DNA from 3 places in the Streptomyces sp. NPDC107522 genome. Region 2 is predicted to be linked to each of the others. Evidence: riboswitches for the same ligand, from Rfam matches in the RefSeq annotation. Region 2 holds a riboswitch; each other region holds the start of a gene.
What was found. A riboswitch is a leader RNA that binds a small molecule or an ion and turns the genes downstream of it on or off. The one in region 2 is predicted to bind cyclic di-AMP.
Positions count from the first base shown of each region.

Region 1: it holds a riboswitch for cyclic di-AMP, as region 2 does, so the genes downstream of both, ACZ7L6_RS22710 (transglycosylase family protein) here and ACZ7L6_RS06180 (C40 family peptidase) in region 2, are expected to answer to the same signal.
Region 3: it holds a riboswitch for cyclic di-AMP, as region 2 does, so the genes downstream of both, ACZ7L6_RS02665 (M23 family metallopeptidase) here and ACZ7L6_RS06180 (C40 family peptidase) in region 2, are expected to answer to the same signal.

Region 1 covers NZ_JBVKAU010000006.1:522,855-529,950, forward strand. Annotated here, with positions in the region: gene ACZ7L6_RS22695 (tetratricopeptide repeat protein) at 1-1,368, shown strand, start outside; gene ACZ7L6_RS22700 (cytochrome P450 family protein) at 1,365-2,648, shown strand; gene ACZ7L6_RS22705 (transglycosylase family protein) at 2,945-3,991, shown strand; cyclic di-AMP (ydaO/yuaA leader) riboswitch at 4,197-4,396, shown strand; gene ACZ7L6_RS22710 (transglycosylase family protein) at 4,401-5,090, shown strand; gene eno (phosphopyruvate hydratase) at 5,400-6,680, shown strand; gene ACZ7L6_RS22720 (FtsB family cell division protein) at 6,781-7,096, shown strand, end outside.
Region 2 covers NZ_JBVKAU010000002.1:214,095-221,190, reverse strand. Annotated here, with positions in the region: gene ACZ7L6_RS06185 (NAD-dependent epimerase/dehydratase family protein) at 115-1,173, shown strand; cyclic di-AMP (ydaO/yuaA leader) riboswitch at 1,315-1,480, shown strand; gene ACZ7L6_RS06180 (C40 family peptidase) at 1,537-3,162, shown strand; gene ACZ7L6_RS06175 (sugar ABC transporter substrate-binding protein) at 3,432-4,436, shown strand; gene ACZ7L6_RS06170 (LacI family DNA-binding transcriptional regulator) at 4,563-5,555, opposite strand; gene ACZ7L6_RS06165 (TIM barrel protein) at 5,771-6,730, shown strand; gene ACZ7L6_RS06160 (sugar porter family MFS transporter) at 6,742-7,096, shown strand, end outside.
Region 3 covers NZ_JBVKAU010000001.1:613,074-620,169, reverse strand. Annotated here, with positions in the region: gene ACZ7L6_RS02675 (SGNH/GDSL hydrolase family protein) at 80-898, opposite strand; gene ACZ7L6_RS02670 (DUF6250 domain-containing protein) at 1,009-1,722, opposite strand; gene ACZ7L6_RS02665 (M23 family metallopeptidase) at 1,897-2,850, opposite strand; cyclic di-AMP (ydaO/yuaA leader) riboswitch at 2,855-3,012, opposite strand; gene ACZ7L6_RS02660 (alpha-galactosidase) at 3,320-5,401, opposite strand; gene ACZ7L6_RS02655 (tyrosine-protein phosphatase) at 5,582-6,379, shown strand; gene ACZ7L6_RS02650 (DUF6126 family protein) at 6,431-6,550, opposite strand; gene ACZ7L6_RS02645 (helix-turn-helix domain-containing protein) at 6,547-7,096, opposite strand, start outside.

The DNA.
Region 1 (7,096 bases), on a different contig from region 2:
GCGCGCGAGTGGAGCGAGGCCGAACTGGCGCGGCTGGCGGCGCTCGACGATCCGCGGGCGTACCCGGCGTACATGTGGAGCGGCCGGGAGGGCGTGGCCTCCTACTTCGCCGTCGGGCACCACCTGTACGACGAGTGGCGCCGCGTAGGCACGCAACTGGAGCATCCGCGAGGCCAGTTGCTGGTCCGGGCGGCCGTCGATCTCGCCCGGTGCGGGGTCACGGGAGCGGTGCCGGCCGAACTGCTCGGGAGGGTCCAGGAGCAGTACCGGGCGGAGGACCGGGAGTCCTTCGAGGACGCCCTCGCCTGGGCCACCGCGCCCATGTTCGGGGCCTCGGGACTGCTCGTGGCAGGCGAGGAGGACGGCACCTGGCGGGCGTACGGGGCGCTGGTCGCGGAGGCGCTGCGGTCGGGGGACCTGGAGCCGGTGCCGGACGGGGTGTGGTGGTTGTTGCTCGACGCCGCCGGGGAGCCGGGCGCTGCGCTGGACTTCACCGCCGTCCTGGAAGCGGCCCGCACTGCATTGCACCCCCGCGTCGAGGCGGGGGACGCGACGGTGGCGCTCGGGTTCGCGCAGCACACCGAGGGCGACGAGCGCGAGGGGTGGCTGCGGGGGGCGGCGGACGCGGGGGATCCGTGGGCTGCTGTTGAGCTGGCGGGGACCCTGCTGGAACGCGGGGACGAGGACTCTGCGCTGCCATATTTCCAGAAGGCGGCTGCGGCGGGCTCTGTCGAAGCCATGGCGAGGCTCGGCAGCCTGCTGCGGGAGCGGGCCGAGCACTGGCTGCGCGCGGCCGCCGAGGCGGGTGACGGGGCGGCAGCGCACGAGTTGGGCGACATGCTGATAGGGCCCGGGTATGAGGACGAGGCCGTGCGCTGGTACCGCAAGGCCGCGGCCGCTGGCCACCGGGAGGTCGCGGGAAGCCTAGGGAGCATCCTGAGCTACTGGCGCGAATATGAGGCCGAGGACTGGCTGCGGTACGCGGCCGCCTGGGGTGACGCTCGCGCCGCGAACACCCTCGCCGTCTATCTCGAGAGCGTGCGGAAACGCGACGACGCCGAGACGGAGCCCCTTTTCCGGCAGGCGGCGGAGTGCGGCGACCCGTCCGCGGCGGTCAACCTCGGCCTCACACTCGAGAGCCAGGGCCGGAACGAGGAGGCGCTCCAGTGGTACCTCAAGGGTCATGAACGGGGAGCCGTGTACGCCGAGCGGCGGATAGCAGATCTGCTCAACGCTCAGGGTAAGGGCGAGGAGGCCGAGGACTGGTATCGCAAGGCAGCCACCGTGGACCCGGAAGGTCTCCCGGAAACCCTTCCCCCACCACCGGCCCGCACCCCCACCACCCCTGCGGATACCGTCAAGGAGTGACCAACCAGCCCCACCCCCCGACCGCCGCCACCTCCCAGGCCCCCGACCTCTTCACCTGGGAGTTCGCCAGCAACCCCTACCCCGCCTACGCCTGGCTCCGCGAGCACGCCCCCGTGCACCGCACCCGTCTCCCCAGCGGCGTGGAAGCCTGGCTGGTCACCCGGTACGTCGACGCCAAGCAGGCGCTCGCCGACAGCCGGCTCTCCAAGAACCCGGCCCATCACGACGAACCCGCGCACGCCAAGGGCAAGACCGGTATCCCGGGTGAGCGCAAGGCCGAGTTGATGACGCACCTCCTCAACATCGACCCGCCCGATCACACCCGCCTGCGCCGGCTCGTCTCCAAGGCATTCACGCCCCGGAGGGTCGCCGAGTTCGCCCCCCGCGTGCAGGAGCTCACGGACCACCTCATCGACGGGTTCGCGGCGAAGGGGAACGCCGACCTGATCCACGAGTTCGCCTTCCCGCTCCCCATCTACGCCATCTGCGACCTGCTGGGCGTCCCCCGCGAGGACCAGGACGACTTCCGGGACTGGGCGGGCATGATGATCCGGCATCAGGGCGGCCCGAGGGGCGGTGTCGCACGGTCCGTCAAGAAGATGCGCGGCTATCTCGCCGACCTCATCCACCGCAAGCGCGAGGCACTCCCCGCGGCCCCCACCCCCGGCGAGGACCTCATCTCCGGCCTCATCCGCGCCTCCGACCACGGCGAGCACCTCACCGAGAACGAGGCCGCCGCCATGGCCTTCATCCTTCTGTTCGCCGGATTCGAGACGACCGTCAATCTCATCGGCAACGGCACGTACGCCCTGCTCACCCACCCCGAGCAGCGCGCCCGCCTCCAGAAGTCCCTCACCGCCAAGGAGGCCGCCCTCCTCGAAACCGGCATCGAGGAACTCCTCCGCTACGACGGCCCCGTCGAGCTCGCCACCTGGCGCTTCGCCACCGAACCCCTCACCATCGGCGGGCAGCACATCGCACCCGGCGACCCCGTCCTGGTCGTCCTGGCCGCCGCCGACCGGGACCCGGAGCGGTTCGCCGACCCCGACGTCCTCGACCTCGGCCGCCGCGACAACCAGCACCTCGGCTACGGCCACGGCATCCACTACTGCCTCGGCGCCCCGCTGGCCCGGCTGGAGGGCCAGACCGCCCTCGCCACGCTCCTCACCCGCCTCCCGGATCTGGAACTCGCGGTGGACCCGGCCGAGTTGCGGTGGCGAGGCGGCCTCATCATGCGCGGACTGCGTACGCTGCCCGTCCAATTCACACCGGCACCGTGACCGCCGTGCCATCGCCTTCGTGAGCGCAGCGCCGTCGCCTTCGTGAGCGCAGCGCCGTCGTCGCACTTCACAGCCGTCCGGTCACGGACCGGAGCGAAACGCTCCACCTACCCCGCACGGCCCGTTCGCACACCCGAAGATGAGATGCCCTCAAGTCTGTGATCTTCACGTGATCTACGCGGCATTAACTTGTGACAAGTGATCGCCTGCCTATACGTTCACGGATCAGCGCGGCCCCTGCAACACCCGGCACGACCGGTCGCGCCGGTCCCTGCTGTCTCGCGAAAGGTCCCCGCATGCTCTCCGGGAACGGTCGTCACCGTCGCCCCCGCCAGGCTCCGGCCCTCATCGTCGCGGCCGGTGTGACCGGCTCCGCCATCGCCATCCCGCTGCTCGGCGCCACGGGCGCCAGCGCAGCCGAGGGCACCGTGTGGGACAAGGTGGCCGAGTGCGAGAGCGGCGGCTCCTGGAGCGCCGACACCGGCAACGGGCAGTACGGCGGACTGCAGTTGACCCAGGAGGACTGGGACAAGTACGGCGGCCTCGACTACGCCTCCAGTCCCGACCTCGCGAGCCGCTCCCAGCAGATCGCCGTCGCTCAGAAGATCCTCGCGGACCAGGGCACCAGCCCTTGGGGTACCTGTGCGGTGCTCAACGGGCTCACCAAGGACTCCGGTTCGGTCGACCTCGACACCGGCGTCGCGGAGGACTCGCCCTCCGAGGTGTCCGGATCTTCCGGATTGCTGGATTCATCCAACTCATCCGGATCATCTGACTCGTCCAATTCCTCCGACTCGTCCGGCTCGTCGACGCCCTCAGGCTCGTCCGGCGACTCGTCGGACTCCTCGAACTCGCCGAGCGGCTCTCCCGATGGTTCGTCCGAATCGTCCCAGGATTCGTCCTCTTCTCCCTCTTCTTCCTCTTCGGCGGACGATTCCGCGAAGTCCGGTACGTCACCCTCCGCAAAGGCCTCGCAGTCACCCGAGGACCCCTCCACGGAGACGCCCAAGAGTGACGATCAGGCCAACTCCGGCCAGGATGTGGGCTCCTGGGGTCTCGCCGACACGGGGGCGATCTACGCGGAAACGGCCGACGCCGTGGCCGGCTCCGGTCGCCATCGCGGCCCCAGCGCCGACGAGAGTGAGGTCGCCGACAGTGCCGCCAAGGCCTCCGGTCGCCACGCCTCGTACACCGTCCGCGCCGGCGACACTCTCGCGTCCATCGCCGACTCCCTTGAGCTCGACGGTGGATGGTCCGCGCTGTACGACGCGAACAAGAAGGCCATCGGTACTGACGCCAACCACATCTTCCCCGGTCAGACCCTGGAACTCCCCGCCGAATAGGGGGCGAACAGGGCGAAAAGCAGCTGGAGTTCGCGTCATGGTTCGCGCTGAATGTCCGTTTTAAATGTAGTGAGAGATAGATCTCAGAAGCCCTGATCGTCTTTGGAAATCCGGGATTCGGGTGTCTACGGTCGTGATCGCTCGGCAATCCGAGCCCCGGCTGCCGCAACGCCGAATCCTGCCAGCGGCCGCACGGGAACAGTCGTCGCGTCAAGCGCCGTAGGCAGGAGCGGGGGACCCAAGGTAGGCGCCGGGTCCGGCAGTTGAGGCCTTTCGAGGCCGCACGGCCGGAGTCGGCTAGGGGTGAAGCCGCGCAACGGGAGCCGAAAGGCGACCGGGCGCGGCCGGGCAACTCAACCGGCCCGAACCCGACAGCTCACCTCGCAGGCGTCGGTGAGGGGATCTCTCCATGCTGTTTTCCAGCAAGGGCAAGCACCGTCGTCCGTCCAAGGCCGCTCGCGCCATCGCCGTCGTCGGCGTCACCGGTGCCGCCGCCGTCGCCGCCCCGCTGATGGCGGCCGGCAGCGCCTCCGCCGCCACCGCGTCCGAGTGGGACGCCGTCGCCCAGTGCGAGTCCGGCGGCAACTGGTCGATCAACACCGGCAACGGCTACTACGGCGGTCTGCAGTTCTCCGCTTCCACCTGGGCCGCGTACGGCGGCACGGCGTACGCCTCCACCGCCGACAAGGCCACCAAGGCCCAGCAGATCGAGATAGCCGAGAAGGTCCTCGCGGGCCAGGGCAAGGGCGCCTGGCCGAACTGCGGCACCGGCCTGTCCAGCGCCGCCTACAACGGCTCCTCGGCGAGCGGCTCCTCGCAGAGCACCGAGACGACCACGCGCTCCACCGAGCAGCAGTCGGCCTCCCGCTCCACCGACCGCCCGGCCGCCAAGAAGAGCACCAAGACCGTCACCACCCCGACCGGCAAGAAGGTCAAGAAGGGCGACGGCGAGTACAAGGTCGTCAAGGGTGACACCCTCAGCTCGATCGCCGAGAAGCACGACGTCAAGGGCGGCTGGGAGAAGCTCTTCCAGCTGAACAAGGACATCGTCGAGGACGCGAACCTGATCTACCCGGGTCAGCAGCTGCACCTGAAGTAATACCCGGGCGACAGCTGAACCACAGCGCCCTCCCATCCGTGGTCCTCATAATGAAGGCCTCGTGAGGGCCACCCCCGTCCCCACGGGCTCCCCGCTCCGGTGCGTGTTCCCCCGTACGCACCGGGGCGGGGTTTTTTGTGCGGGGTGCTTTTGTGTACGGGGGTTTTTGTTCCGTTCGGAAACAATTTACTCTCGGTTCTGTCCACGGGCCGGTCGACCGCTGGCCGATCGCCGTGAGCCGGTTAGGCTCGTCTCGCAGTACCCACCACGGTCTGCGTACCCGCGTCACATCCCAAGAAGGAGATGCTCGTGCCGTCCATCGACGTCGTCGTAGCTCGGGAAATCCTGGACTCCCGAGGCAACCCCACGGTCGAGGTCGAGGTCGGCCTCGACGACGGCAGCACGGGTCGTGCCGCCGTTCCGTCCGGCGCCTCGACGGGCGCCTTCGAGGCCATCGAGCTCCGCGACGGTGACCCCAACCGCTACCTGGGCAAGGGTGTCGAGAAGGCCGTCCTCGCCGTCATCGAGCAGATCGGCCCGGAGCTGGTCGGCTACGACGCCACCGAGCAGCGCCTGATCGACCAGGCCATGTTCGACCTGGACGCCACCGACAACAAGGGCTCCCTCGGCGCCAACGCCATCCTCGGCGTCTCGCTCGCCGTCGCCCACGCCGCCTCCGAGGCCAGCGACCTCCCGCTCTTCCGCTACCTGGGCGGCCCGAACGCGCACCTGCTGCCGGTGCCGATGATGAACATCCTGAACGGCGGCTCGCACGCCGACTCCAACGTGGACATCCAGGAGTTCATGATCGCCCCGATCGGCGCGGAGTCCTTCTCCGAGGCCCTGCGCTGGGGCGCCGAGGTCTACCACACCCTGAAGAAGGTCCTGAAGAGCAAGGGCCTGGCCACCGGCCTCGGCGACGAGGGCGGCTTCGCCCCGAACCTCGGCTCCAACCGCGAGGCCCTCGACCTCATCCTCGAGGCCGTCAAGGAGGCCGGCTACACCCCCGGCGAGCAGATCGCCCTCGCCCTCGACGTCGCCGCGTCCGAGTTCTACAAGGACGGCGTCTACGTCTTCGAGGGCAAGGAGCGCTCGGCGGCCGAGATGACCGAGTACTACGCCGAGCTCGTCGAGGCGTACCCGCTCGTCTCCATCGAGGACCCGCTGTTCGAGGACGACTGGGAGGGCTGGAAGACCATCACCGCCAAGCTCGGTGACAAGGTCCAGCTCGTCGGCGACGACCTGTTCGTCACCAACCCCGAGCGCCTGGCCCGCGGCATCGAGGAGGGCGCGGCCAACGCCCTGCTGGTCAAGGTCAACCAGATCGGCTCCCTGACCGAGACCCTGGACGCCGTCGAGCTCGCCCAGCGCAACGGCTTCAAGTGCATGATGTCCCACCGCTCCGGCGAGACCGAGGACGTCACCATCGCCGACCTGGCCGTCGCCACCAACTGCGGCCAGATCAAGACCGGCGCCCCGGCCCGCTCCGAGCGCGTCGCCAAGTACAACCAGCTGCTGCGCATCGAGGAGATCCTCGACGACGCCGCCGTGTACGCGGGTCGCTCGGCCTTCCCGCGCTTCAAGGGCTGACCTCGGCAGGGCTAAGGCTTAGCCAGGCATACGTACGTCCCCGTACTCGGTCCCGTACCGTGTGCGGGGACGTACGCGTGTGAGACGGGAGGCGGGGAAGATGGCCGTGAAGGACCGGGACCGGTTCTCCACCGCGACCAGGATCCGGCTGCTCGGCGAGCAGACGGCGGCCCGTGTCTACCGCTCCCAGACCAAGCGGCAGGCCCGGCGCTCCAGGCTCACCGGACGGGCCGCGCTGCTCGCGCTGGTCGTCTGCTCCATGGTCGTGGCGCTCGCCTACCCGATAAGGCAGTACGTCTCCCAGCGCGCCGAGATCGCCGATCTGCAGCGGCAGAAGGAGGAGGCCGCCCAGCGGGTCGAGCAGCTGCGCGACCTCAAGGCACGCTGGCAGGACGACGCGTACGCCGAGCAGCAGA
Region 2 (7,096 bases):
GGTACCCGGCTGCACCCTTGGGGAAGCTGTCCCCCGTGCCCTCGAACGCATGGCCGTGCACAGGGATCGCCGCTACCGTGATCGACCGGCTTCCGTGCGGGAGAAGGGGTGAGGGTGGGCGCAGACGGGTCGGCGGCCGTGTTGGTCACCGGTGGCAGCGGGTTCGTCGGCAGCCATCTGGTCAACCGGCTCCTGGAGCGCGGCTACGAGGTCCACGCCACCGTGCGCAGCACGGCCGACACGGCGAAGGTACGGCCGCTGCGGGAGATGCAGGACGCGCATCCGGGCCGACTGTCGCTGTTCGAGGCCGACTTGCTCACCGAGGGCGCCTTCGACGAGGCGATGAGCGGCTGCCGGGTGGTGTTCCATGTGGCGTCGCCGTTCCGCATGCCGGAGAAGATCAAGGACGGCCGCCGGGACATGGTCGACCCGGCCCTGCTGGGCACGCGCAACGTGCTGGCGGCCGTCGAACGGACGCCCACGGTCGACCGGCTCGTCCTCACCTCCACCGTGGGCGCGATCTTCGGCGACTACGCGGACGTCCTGGACATGGACGACGCGGTCCTCTCGGAACGGTACTTCAACACCACCAGCACGGTGGAGAACAACCCCTACCACTACGCCAAGACCGTCGCGGAGCGCGCGGCATGGGACGCGGAGGCCGCCCAGGACCGCTGGCGGATGGTGTCGGTCAACCCCGGCCTGATCCTGGGCCCCTCCCTCACACCCGCCTCGGAGTCCGGGAGCCTGTTCCTGCTGGAGGAGCTCTTCAAGGGCTACTTCTTCTACGGCGCACCGGACTTCAGCTTCACCACGGTGGACGTGCGCGAGGTGGCCGACGCGCACATCGCGGCGGCGGAGAACCCGGACGCGAAGGGCCGATACATCCTCGCCGCCCGGACCATGACGTCCTTCCACGAGATGGCCCGCATCCTGCGGACCCGGCACCCACGCGACCTCCGCCTCCCGCGCACCGCGCTCCCGCACTGGCCCGTACGCCTCCTCGGCCCGGCCTTCGGGCTGACCCAGGACTACATCCGCAAGCACCTCGGCATCCGCTTCGAAGTGAACAACAGCCGGAGCGTGAGCGAACTGGGCATCACCTACCGCCCGATCGAGGAGACGATCCTCGATCATTACTCGGCGTGGCGGAGCCAGCGCGCCGCGAAGTGAATTCGGCCCTCGACCTGCCCCGAGCGTCGAAGGTCACAAAAACGTATCGGACATTTCACACGTCAATCTTCACGCGAGACACACAAGTTGGTTAGGTTACGCCTCAGGCCGCACGACGACCTCCGGCGAACCCGCCGGGACGTGCGGCCTCCGCCGAGTCCGGTGCGCCCACGCGGCCACTGGAGCCGGGGACCCAACCGAACTTGGGGTGAATCGGCCAACTGCCCTTCGGGGCAAGGGCCGTAGGGCACACCTTCCGGAACCCGAACCCGTCAGCTAACTCGGTAGGCGGAGTACGGAAGGAGTACGTCGCCCATGGCGCCGGAACGCACCGCGCGTCCGGGGGCTTTGAGCCTCCCCGGCATGCGCAATTCCGCACTCGCGTCGGCGGCCCTCACCTCTGTGGCCCTGCTCGGCCAGACGGCCAACGCCGCCCCGTCCGTCGGGGACGAGACGCCGAGCCGCGAGGAGGTGAGCCGACGGGTCAGCTCCCTCTACAACCAGGCCGAGTCCGACACGGGGACCTTCAACGCCACTCGCGCCGCGGCGACGGGACCGCGGGGGCGCGCCGACCGGCCGACGGACGCCGGACGCGGGTCCGCCTCGGCTGTCCGGCGTGACGAGAGCAGGCGCAGCGACCCGGCCCTCGACAGCGTCGCCCGGCAGTGGTTCGACGCGGCCCGCTCGAAGCTGGGTCCGACCGTCCCGGCGAGGCTGCCGAGCGACAGGGTGCCGGACCGTCCCACCGGGACACGGCCGGCTCGCCCGGCGGAGCGTGCGGTCGAGGGGCTGACCGACCGGGGGCGTGAGGCAACCGGCCGTGCCTCACTGGAGCTGCCCGCCGCCCCGGTCGCGGAGCTGACGTCCGGTCCGGCCGCCGGAACGACTCCCTTGGCCGAGCTGACTGCCGGCCCCGTCGCCGCCCTGCCGGCCGCTCCGGACGCATCGCAGACGGCAACCTGGGCCATCCAGGACACACAGAACAACCAGATCACGCAGAGCACACACGGCACCCAGACCGCCCTGGCCCTGCCCGCTCCGACCACCGCGCCTGCGGCCGAGTCGACGGCCGATCCGCAACAGCGGTCCTCATTGCGGACGACCAAGGAACAGAGCCGACTCAAGCTCGACCGGGCCCGCCAGTTGCTGTCCGCCTACACCGCACAACAGGGCACCGCGCTCACACCGATCGAAACCACGCCGAGCCAGGCCCCGGCCGCCGACACCTGGAGTTCCACGCCGACCGCGCTCCAGCCCGATGACACGTGGAGCTCCACACCGGCCCCGGTCCAGCCCACCGACACCTGGAGCACCACACCGGCCCCGGTCCAGCCCGCGGCCGAGACACAGTGGCAGGCGCTGCAGGAGCTGGGCGCGGCCGACCTTACGCCGGTCCCGGCCGACACAACGGCCTGGGCAGGCACCGCAGTCTGGTCTGCCGACCCGCCCACGGCCGCCACCACAAGCCAAACCCTCGGCACGGGCCAGACCCTCTACCCCCAGGCCCCTGACACGAGCCCGACCCTCGGCACGAGCCCGGCTCCAGGCACAACCCCGGCTCTGGACACGAGCCCGGCTCTGGGCACGAGCGCCGTCGCCGCACCCACCGCCCCCACGACGCCCACCGCGCCCCAGGAAACCCGAGCCGTGCGAGCCCTCGAGTTCGCCCGCGCCCAGCTCGGCAAACCCTGCGTCTGGGGCACGACGGGCCCGGACGCGTTCGACGGCGCAGGCCTCACCCAGGCCGCCTGGAAGGCCGCCGGAATCACGCTCCCGCGCACCCCGCAGGAGCAGGCCACCGCCGGCCGCGGAATCGCCCTCCCCTACGTCGAGCCCGGCGACCTGGTCCTCTTCCACGCCGGCCACGTCGGCATCTACTCCGGGAACGGCATGATGATCCACGCCCCCGGCCCGGGCGCGTCCATACGCGAGGAGACGATCCACTACGCCGGTGAGGCGGCGATCCACAGCGTGATACGCCCCGCCTGATCCGGCGCCCCCACCACAGACGCCACCGCCGCCACCCTGCCTCCACGAGGCGGGGTGGCTTTCGCTGCCCACCCATCGGTGACACCCCGCCACCTCGGCTTTGTCGGTACGTCCTGACAAGCCCATTGACATCACCTGCCGAGGCCCGCATAGTACCTGCCACTAGAGCGCGCTAGTGGAGCGCTCCAGTCGTATCCAGCGGGCGGTAACCCGTGAACCTCCCCCCACCTGAGAACCCGCCCTGATCAGCACAGTGAGGTGCATGGGACATGCGCAGACACCAGCGAGCCGCCGCTCTGACCGCCACGGTGCTGGCCGGCGCCCTGTTCGCCACCGGCTGCTCCAGCAGCTCCGGCGGCAAGAAGTCCGAGGAGGACACCACCGGCGCCGCGGCCGGCAAGGCCACCACCCCCCGCATGACCGTGGCCATGATCACCCACGCCGCCCCCGGCGACACCTTCTGGGACCTGATCCGCAAGGGCGCCGAAGCCGCCGCCGCCAAGGACAACATCAAACTCGTCTACTCCGCCGACCCCAGCGCCGGAAACCAGGCCAACCTCGTCCAGAACGCCATCGACCAGAAAGTCGACGGCATCGCCCTGACCGCCGCCAAGCCCTCCGCCATGAAAGCCGTCATCGCCAAGGCCAAGACCGCAGGCATCCCCGTCGTCGGCTTCAACGCCGGCCTCGACGACTGGAAAGACCTCGGCATGCTCGAATACTTCGGCCAGGACGAGAACATCGCCGGCCAGGCCTTCGGCGAAAAACTCAACAACACCGGCGCCAAGCACGCCCTGTGCGTCATCCAGGAACAAGGCCACGTCGCCCTCGAAGCCCGCTGCGCCGGCCTGAAGAAGGGCTTCAAGGGCACCACCGACAACCTCTACGTCAACGGCACCGACATGCCCTCGGTGAAGTCCACCATCACCGCCAAACTCCAGCAGGACCCCACCATCGACCAGGTCGTCACCCTCGGCGCCCCCTTCGCCCTCACCGCCGTCCAGTCCACCGCCGACGCGAGCAGCAAGGCCAAGGTCGCCACCTTCGACCTCAACAAGGAACTCGTCACCGCCGTCCAGGACGGCAAGGTCGAATTCGCCGTCGACCAGCAGCCCTACCTCCAGGGCTACCTCGCGGTCGACTCCCTGTGGCTGTACAAGACCAACGGCAACTTCAGCGGCGGCGGCACCGCCCCCGTCCTCACCGGCCCCGCCTTCATCACCAAGGACAACGTCGACGCCGTCGCCGAGTTCGCCGCGAAGGGAACGCGCTGAGCGCGCACATGGACAGGCGGGGTCGGCCGTGACCGCGACGGGGCGCGGCCGACCCCGCCGCTCAACTCCGGGGCCGGCCCTGCGGGGTCGGCCCCCTCACGATGCGTACGGCTCTCGGGCGGGCTCCTACGACGGGGCCGGCCCGCTCGTGCCTCGTACGACGAGCTTGGGATCGAGAACCGCCTCGCGCGGCTCCAGGTCCTGGTCCTCCAGCCGGTCCACGGCGAAGCGGACCGCGTGCTCGGCCATGAGGACCGCGTCCTGGCGCACGGTCGTCAGGCCGATCGGCATCAGGTGGGAGAGATGGCTGTCGTCGTAGCCGACCACGGACAGGTCGCGCGGGACATCGACGCCCGCTCGCGTCAGGGCCATCAACAGGCCCATCGCGCAACGGTCGTTGCCCGCGAGAACCGCCGTGGGCAGGGGGCGTCCGCTGTCGCGCTCGGCCAGCAGCAGGCGGCCGGTCTCGATGCCGGACTGCTCGGTGTGCTCGCCGGGGATGACCCGCAGTTCGGCCTCCAGGCCGTGGCGGCGCATCGCGGCCCGGTAGGCACGCCGCCGCTCGGCCGAGCCGGGACCACGGCCGCCGTCGATGTGCACGATCCGGCGGTGGCCCAGTTCGACGAGGTGGTCCATGGCCTGCCGTATGCCCTTGCCCTCGGCGGTGTGCACGCTGTCGACGCGGGCCTGGGGCACCCGGCGGCCGACCGAGACGGCGACCGTGCGGCGCCCGAGGGCGTCGAGGTCCGCGGCCGCCGCATCCGGGCCGAGCAGGATCACCGCCTCGCAGCGATGGCTGAGCAGCGCCTCGACGGCCTTGCCCTCGGAGCGGCCCTGGCCGGTGGCGGACAGCAGGACCTCGTAGCCGAGCCGTTCGGCCTCGGGGTAGATACCCTCCACCAGGTCGGCCTGGAAGGTCTGGTGGACAGTGAACATCACACCGAGGGTGCGGCTGCGACCACGGGCCAGCAGCCGGGCCGCGTTGTCCGGCCGGTAGCCCAGCTCGTCGGCGACGCGCAGCACCCGCTCACGGGTCTCCCGGCCCGCACCCGGCAGGTCCCGGAAGACGATCGAGACGAGCGCTCGGGATACGCCCGCCTTCTCGGCGACGTCCGCCATCGTGGGCCGCTGCCGGCCTGATGCATCCACCTGTGAACCCACCCTTCGACGCCGCTCACCTTAGCGAGGTCGCGAAATCTCCCAGCAACAAGCTATTGACATGACATTTGGACCAGGGCCATCGTACTCGCACTAGAGCGCGCTAGTAGAGCGCGACAGCACTTGCGACGGAAGAGACGTCCACCGACGCCCGTCCCCTCCCCGAAGGACATGCCATGGCAACGGCGCCAACCCCTCTCCGCACCACCGTGGGCAACCTGTGCCTGGGCTCGGCCCCCGACTCATGGGGCGTCTGGTTCCCCGAGGACGACCAGCAGGTCCCGTACACCCGCTTCCTCGACGAGCTGGCCCGGGCGGGGTACGAGTGGCTGGAGCTCGGCCCGTACGGCTACCTCCCCACCGACCCCGCCGTCCTCGCCGAGGAACTCGCCGTGCGCGGCCTCAAGGTCTCCGGCGGCACCGCCTTCGGCGCCCTGCACCGCCCCGAGGCCTGGGACGACATGCTCGCCCACGTCCGTCAGGTGGCCACGCTGACCGCCGCCGCGGGCGCCCACCACCTCGTGCTCATCCCGCCGATGTACCGGGACGAGAAGACCGGCGCCTTCACCGAGTCCCCCGAGCTGACCGCCGAGCAGTGGGCGGGCTTCGGCAAGGCCGCCGACCGGCTCGGCAGGCTGCTCCTCGACGAGTACGACGTACGCCTGGTCGTCCACCCGCACGCCGACAGCCACATCCAGACCCAGCCGGAGATCGAACGGCTCCTCGACGAGTCCGACTCCCGCTACACCAACCTGTGCCTGGACACCGGCCATGTCGCCTACGGCGGCGGTGACAACCTCGACCTGATCCGCCGCTTCGGCGAGCGCGTCGGGTACGTGCACATCAAGCAGATGGACCCCGAGATCCTCGCCCAGGTCGCCGCCGAGGACCTCTCCTTCGGCGAGGCCGTCAAGCGCGGCGTGTGCGTCTCCCCGCCGGCCGGCGTGCCCCGGCCCGCCGACGTCATCGCCGAACTCGCCACGCTGGACGCCGAGTTGTTCGTCATCGTCGAGCAGGACCTGTACCCCTGCGCACCCGAGGTGCCGCTCCCCATCGCGGTCAGCACCCGCGAACACCTGGCCGGCTGCGGCCTGACCGGCACCCGACGCCCCACCCTGACGACCGAGCACCGGTAAGGAGGCGGCCCATGGACGTCAGGGACGACACGACACAGGCCCCCACCACCGTCACGGACGACGCGCCCCCGGCGGTGTCCCGCAGGCTGCGGCTGATCACGGTCATCGCCACCTTCGGCGGACTGCTCTTCGGCTACGACACCGGCGTCATCAACGGCGCCCTGCCCTACATGACCGACGACCTCGGTCTCACCCCGGTCACCGAGGGCATGGTCACCAGCTCGCTCCTGCTCGGTGCCGCGCTGGGCGCGGTGACCGGCGGCCGGCTGTCGGACGCGCGCGGGCGGCGCCGTACGATCCTCGCGCTCGCGGTGCTGTTCTTCATCGGCGCGCTCGGCTGCACGCTCGCGCCGACGACCGCCGTCA
Region 3 (7,096 bases), on a different contig from region 2:
CCGGTTCACCACGGCCACGACAGCCGCGTGGGCCGCACCCCCTCCAACAGGGCACGGCCCACACCGCCGAGGCACCGTCTCAAGCCACCGATTCGATCCGCATCTTGATGTCGTCCGGCGACAGCGTCCCCTTGGCCGTCACATGGTCGCCCGACGACTCGCCCCGCAGACGCCGTCCGATCCACGGCACCAGGTACTCGCGCGCCCAGTGGACGTCGTCCCGGCGTATCTCGAGGGTGCCGCGGGGCGGGAGCGGCGGCCACGGCTGGTCCGGGTCGGCCGGAACCTCCAGGCCGAGGACCTGACCCGCGCGGAGCGCCACGCGCGTGTGCCCCTCGGGAGACAGGTGGAGCCGGTCGTCGTCCCAGGCCCGGCGGTCCTGGACGGTCTTCAGGGACCACAGGTCCAGGACGGGGCAGCCGTACCGGTCGGCGATGGCCCGCACATGGCCGTTGTACGTGGCGATCTTGCCGCGCAGATGCTTCAGCACGGGCACGCCACGGGTGTCGAAGCCGGTAGTCACCATGACGGTGCCGACGGCGGAGGTGAGCCGGACGACAGCCCGCTCGAAGCGCTCGGCCACCTCGTCGGGGTCGGTGCCGGGCCGGATGATGTCGTTGCCGCCCGCGCAGAACGAGACCAGGTCCGGGGCCAGTTCCAGGGCCTGCGGGACCTGGTCCTCCACGATCTGGTCGAGCAGTTTGCCGCGCACGGCGAGGTTGGTGTACTTGAAGTCGCCCTCGGGTCGCCGGTCCGCGAGCAGTACCGCGAACCGGTCGGCCCAGCCGACGAACGCCCCGTCGGGGCCGGGGTCGCCGACGCCCTCGGTGAAGCTGTCCCCCACCGCGACGTACGACCCGATCTCTGATCTGCTGTCACTCTTCGAATCGCCTGCCACACAGGCATGATTCACCTTCGAATGTGACCTACGCGACCGTAAGGAAGGGTTGACGCGCGGTGAGATAAGCCACTCCTAAAGTGTTGGCCAAACCTGGAATACTCCTCTGATCAGGGGCGTTGTGGGCTCAACCGCCACACCCGGAAGCAGCTGATCCGGAAGTGACTCCAAACGGTCCGGAACGCGAAGTGCCCACTGCGGTAAGGCTCTTGGTCGACGTAGTCGAAGACGAGCCGTCCGTTGTTCCACCACTGCACGGTCGCCCCGTCGGAGACGACACGGACCCGGTTGGGCTGGTTGGGCACCAGCAGCGGCTCGGTGTAGTCGTGGATCAGCGGGCGGACTCCGGCCTCGCCGACGTACCGGCGCAGTCGCGTCGTGGTGTTGTAGTTGGCGCCGTAACCGGCGTAATAGGTCTTGAGGTAGTCGTACTCGGCGAGCGCACCGTCCCGGCGCGTGGCGAACAGGTCGTCCGGGGAACGGACGTCGGTGGCGTTCCAGAAGTTGTTGAGGTCGGACACGCGGTCGTTGGCCCCGCCTTCCGACACGGCGGTGGCCGTGTACTCGAGGACGTACGGCCCTTCGAGGCGTTTCCTGAACCACACCGTCGCACCGCTCGGCACGTCGATCTCCAGCACACCGCGTGACGCGGTGACCGTGCCACCGTCCTGCAACTCGGTCAGCCACTGGGCGAGGCCGTGGCGGAAGTCGTCGTGGGCGACGAGCCTGCGGTGGGGCGCGGCACTCGCCGCGCCCGCGGGAGCCAGTGCCCCCAGAGCGGCACCGGCGGCCAGGATTCCGAACGCTCTGCGCGTGGTCGTCACGAACGGGACTCCTTCATAGGGACGTTGAGGCGCCAGAAAGCGCTTGCAGCGGCCGAGCGGAGATCACTCCCCCCCGATCACCCCCTCTTTGTCGACACCCGGACACACCGAAGGCCGGACCCGGGGATCGGGGTCCGGCCTTCGGTGGCGTGTCAGGTGAGGCTTCGGCGGGGGTCAGCCGATGGCGACACCCTTGGAGCGGAGGTAGGCGACCGGGTCCACGTCCGAGCCGTAGTCCGGCGTGGTGCGGATCTCGAAGTGCAGGTGCGGGCCGGTCACATTGCCGGTCGCGCCGGAGAGGCCTATCTGCTGCCCCGCGGTCACGGTCTGGCCGGGCGAGACGGAGAGCGAGGAGAGGTGGCCGTACTGGGCGTAGTAGCCGTCGGCGAGCCGGATGACGACCTGGTTGCCGTACGCGCCACCCCAGCCGGCGGAGACGACGGTGCCCGCGCCGACCGCCTTCAGCGGGGTGCCGGTCGCGGCGGCGAAGTCGACGCCGGTGTGGTAGCCGCTCGACCACATGCTGCCCGCCACCTTGTACGCGGTGGCGACGGAGGCCGCGGAGACGGGGGCGCTGAAGCCACTGGCGGCGCCGGCGGTGTCGGCGCTCTCGGCGGCCTTGGCCGTCTTCGGGGCGGAGGACTTCGCGGCGGACGAGTCCGACGACGGCTTCGAGGACGACTTCGAGGACGAGGAGGACGAAGAGGGGGACGACGGCGACGACTTGGGGGCGCTCGTCGCGGCCTTCTTGCCGCCGATCGTGAGCTTCAGACCGGGGTGGATCAGCGACGGGTTCTCGCCGACGGCCTCGCGGTTGTCGGCGTAGAGCTTCTTCCAGCCACCGCTGACGTTCTGCTCGTCGGCGATCTTCGAGAGATAGTCGCCGACCTTCACCGCATAGGTCCGCACAGCCGTCTTCTGCGCGGCATCCTTCTTTTCGGCCACCTTCTTCTCTGCGACCGGAAGGGACTGAACGGCCTTTTCCGAAGCGGCCTGCGAAGGAGCGGCGTGGGCGCCGGTGGCCCCGAAGAGCGGGAGGGCGAGAGCGGCGCCGCCGGTTCCGGCGACGGCGATGGAGCGGGTGAAGCGGGGGGACTTCGGGCGGCGGTGCTTACCCTTCGCGGGCATGGCGAATTCCTCTCCGGCGCCTGCGAGGTGAGCTGTCGGGTGCGGACTGGAGATGCCCGGCCGCGGCGAACGCGGCTTTACCCCTAGCCTGTTCCGGAGACCGGAACAGGCGGTTCTACCTGTGGGTCCCCCGCTCCTGCCATGGTCGGGTGAGTCGGTGCGGGCTCCGGTCGGCGGCAGGATTCGGCGTCCGTCCGGATTGGTGGCGAACGTAAGCGAGGAAGACGCACGGGAACAAGTGAGAGGTTCCGTCCGAATGCGTTCCTGTTGATCCCTTGTGGGAATTCCCGGTCACCCTGAGTGAATTATGGGTGCGTCGCCCGACACAAAACCCCTTGAAAATCACGTGAATTACGTGAACATGACGGGCGACGCTCGGTCACGAATATGACGCTCCTCACGTGACCCGGCTCCAGCTTTCCCCAGGTCAGGGCGAGTTGGAATGAAGGCGCCAATTCGGACAGAACCACTAGATGCGACGCAGTCGGATAACTGCCGCATCGAGGTCGCCACGCAATCCGGTGCGCAGTCCGTGATGCAGCAATACGGCACCTCGGTGAACTTCGCCCGTTTCGCGGCATTCATACGACGCTGTCGGGTCGAGCCCCCGCAGCCGCAGCGCCGGTACGGCCTCGCCGTAGCTCTGCGCCTGGAGCCAGGCGAGGACGACGGTCTCGTCGCCGAGCACGTACTGCACCGCGCTCAGCCCGCCCCGCGGAGGCCGCAGCCGGTAGAGGTCTCCGCGCTGCACGAGGGGCCGGATCTCCTTGTAGAGCTCCACCCATTCCCGCGCCTCGGCGAGCTCCGCCTCGGTCCACTGCGCGAGGTCGCCGCCGACGCCGAGCACGCCCGCCATGGCACTCACGAACCGGAACCGCAGCGAGCTGACCCTGCCGTTGAGCTGGTTGTTCGGGCTGTCGGTGACCCACGCGGCCATGACCCGCGCCGGATGGATCTGGCTGAACCCGTGCTGGATGGCGAGCCGGTCGAGCGGGTCGGTGTTGTCGGACGTCCACACCTGGTCCGTACGACTGAGCACACCCAGGTCGATCCGGCCGCCGCCACCCGAGCAGGACTCGAAGGCGACACCCGGGTGAGCGGCGCGCAGCCGGTCCAGCAGGGCGTAGAAGGCGTGCACGTGGTCGACCCAGAGCCGCTGCGGGTACACCTCGCCGGGCCAGCCCGCGTCGGTGAAGCAGCGGTTGAAGTCCCACTTCACGTAGTCGATGGGGGCGCTGGAGAGGAGCCCGTCGAGCTGGTTCCAGAGGTACTCCTGGACATCTTCGCGTGCGAGGTTCAGTACGAGTTGATTGCGGAACTCCGTCCGCTTTCGTCCGGTCTGGTACTGCACCCATTCCGGGTGGCCGCGGTACAGCTCGCTGTCCGGATTGACCATTTCCGGCTCGACCCAGATGCCGAACTGCATGCCGAGGGCGTGCACGTAGTCGGCGAGCGGCTTGAGGCCGTTCGGGAAGCGGTCGGGGTTGGGCGTCCAGTCGCCGAGTCCGGCGCGGTCGCTGGTGCGCACCCCGAACCAGCCGTCGTCGACGACGAACAGCTCCACACCGATGGCCGCGGCCCGCCGCGCAAGGGTGCCCTGCTGTTCCTCCGAGATGTCGAACTCGGTCGCCTCCCACGAGTTGAACAGCACGGGCCGGTCCTGATCGGCGTCAGGGATCACGTGGGCGCGCTGATAGGCGTGCCAGGCCCGGCTCGCGCCCCCGAAGCCACCGTCGCTCCACAGCCCGGCGAAGACCGGCGTCACGAACGACTCCCCCGCCGCCAGCCGCAGCAGCCCCGAGTCGTCGTAGCCGACCCCGCCGGTGATCTGCACGCGTGCGTCCGGCAGCTGGGCCACCGCGATCCGCCAGGAGCCCGACCAGCCGAGGGCGCAGCCGTACACCTCGCCGCTCTCCTCGGTGGCGTCGGTGTCGAGCGCGACCCAGGGCAGAAGCGGATGCCCGGTGTGGCCGCGACGGCTGCCGAGGACCTTCTCACCGTAGGTGAGGGACGACTGCGTCAGCCGGGACTCCGCGGCCCAGCGTCCGTGCAACTGCGACAGCCGCCAGTCCTCGCGGTCGGGCAGGGTCCAGGTGGCCGAGTCGGCGCGCAGCAGCTCCAGGTCGGGCCCCTGGTTGTCCAGGGTCACCCAGCGCTCCACGACGTCGTCGCGCATCCGGTAGTGGAGCGTGATGCCCAGCCCGCCGTCCCGGAACCGCAGCCGCAGCTCCTCTGCGTCCGCGGCGCCCGCGGTTTCGTACGTCTCGAAGGTCCACTCGGTGCCGCGCCGCTCGTCGGTGCGCACGGACAGGGCCGGCCGTACGAAGCGGGGGCCGCCCTCGACCGGGTACTCCTCGTGCCCGTCGAGCTGGGACTCGAAGCCCCGGTACGCCGGAAGCGGGCGGGCGGCCAGCTCCTCGGCGTCGGCGAGCGCGATGCGCGGGCCCCAGTGGATGTGCAGCAGCTCGTCGCCGTCCGTGAGACGGAGGGCGTAACTGCTGGTCGGCCCGGAAAGAACCCAGGTACGCCCGTGGTCGGAGATCTCCAGCATCAAGCCCTCACATATTCGAACAGGTCCGATCAAGCCGGAACATCATCACGGGCCGCGAGCCTCAGATGCAACGCCTGTGGACAACTCATTGCCCCAGGAATCCATGTCGTATGGTCGAGAGCGCACCCCGTCGGCCGCACCGCCGAGCCGCGTCGGCGGGGCCGACTGGGAGGAGCCCCCGTGACGCAGCAGATCCCGTCGACCGAGCCCGAGCTGGCCGGAGTCCGCAACTTCCGGGATGTGGGCGGCCTTCCGACCGTGGACGGACGGCGGGTGCGGTACGGGGTGCTGTTCCGCAGCGGCCACCTCGCACACGCGACCGAGGAGGACGCCGCCTTCCTGGGTTCCCTGGGCCTGCACACGATCTTCGACTTCCGCAACGCGGCCGACCAGAAGCTCGAGGGTCCGGACGTCGAGCTGCCGGGTGTGCGCAATGTGAACCTGCCGCTGAGCGATCCGGCGGACGGCGCCGAGTTCTGGAAGATGGTGCGCGACGGCGACATCGACCAGTTGCGGGAGATCCTCGCGGACGGCAAGGCCGCGAACCGGATGATCGACTCGTACCGCAGGATCATCAAGGAGCGCACGACCGAGCACTCCCAGGTACTGCAGGCGCTCACGCAGGACAGCGTCCCCGCCCTCATGCACTGCGCGGCGGGCAAGGACCGCGCCGGCCTCTCCATCGCCGTGACGCTGCTCGCCCTCGGCGTCGAACGCGAGGCGATCCTCGCCGACTACCTGGAGTCCAACGCCAAGCACCGCCGCTACAAGGTGCACCGCAGCAGCAGCGCCGCCTCGGCCTACTCCCCCGAGGTCATGGAACTGCTCAGCCCGCTGTTCGACGCGCGCGCCGAGTACCTGACGGCGGCCTTCGAGACGATCGAGGAGACGTGGGGCGGCGTCGACACCTACCTGGAGCAGGGCCTGCGCATCACCCCGGAGGCCCGCGAGCGACTGCGCGCGCGGCTGCTCGACTGAGCCCCGGCCGCTGCCGGGCGACCGCCGCGCCCCTCTGCCTCATCCCTGCCGCTACTTCGCTCCTGCCTCGAACAGCAGGTAGATGAACGCCGCGAAGAGATGCCCCACCGCGATGTAGATGATGAGCCGCACCCACAGGGCGCGCGGGAACTTCTCCTCCATGTCGCTCATGGCGTCTCTCCAGGGGTGGGGCCCAGGCACAGCGTGGCCGTGGGGCTCTGCAGCAGGGTGTGGACGAAGAGGAGCTCGACCCCGCCCTCGTCCTGGGCGGCGATCCGGTGCGGGGTCAGCGAGTCGAAGTGCGCGCTGTCACCGGGAGCGAGCCGGTGCATGGTGTCCCCGAGGCGCAGCCGCAGCCGCCCCTTGAGCACGTACAGCCACTCCTCGCCGGGGTGCACGCGCACGATGTCGCCCTGCGAGCCGTACGGCACATGGACCCGCAGGGCCTGCATCCCGCGCCCGGACGCGCCCGCCTGCCAGTACGTCCAACCACCGGCCGCGGTCGGCTCCATGTCGGCGGCGCGCACGACGGCGTCCCGGTCGGCGACCGTCTCGCCGAGCAGCTCGGAGACGGTCGTACCGTAGATACGCGCGAGCGCGAGCAGCATCGGCAGCGAGGGCTGGCGCCGCCCGGTCTCCAGGCGGGAGAGGTGGGCGGGCGACAGCCCGGCGGCGCGGGCCGCGGCCTCCAGGGTGAGGGAGGCGCGGCGGCGCAGC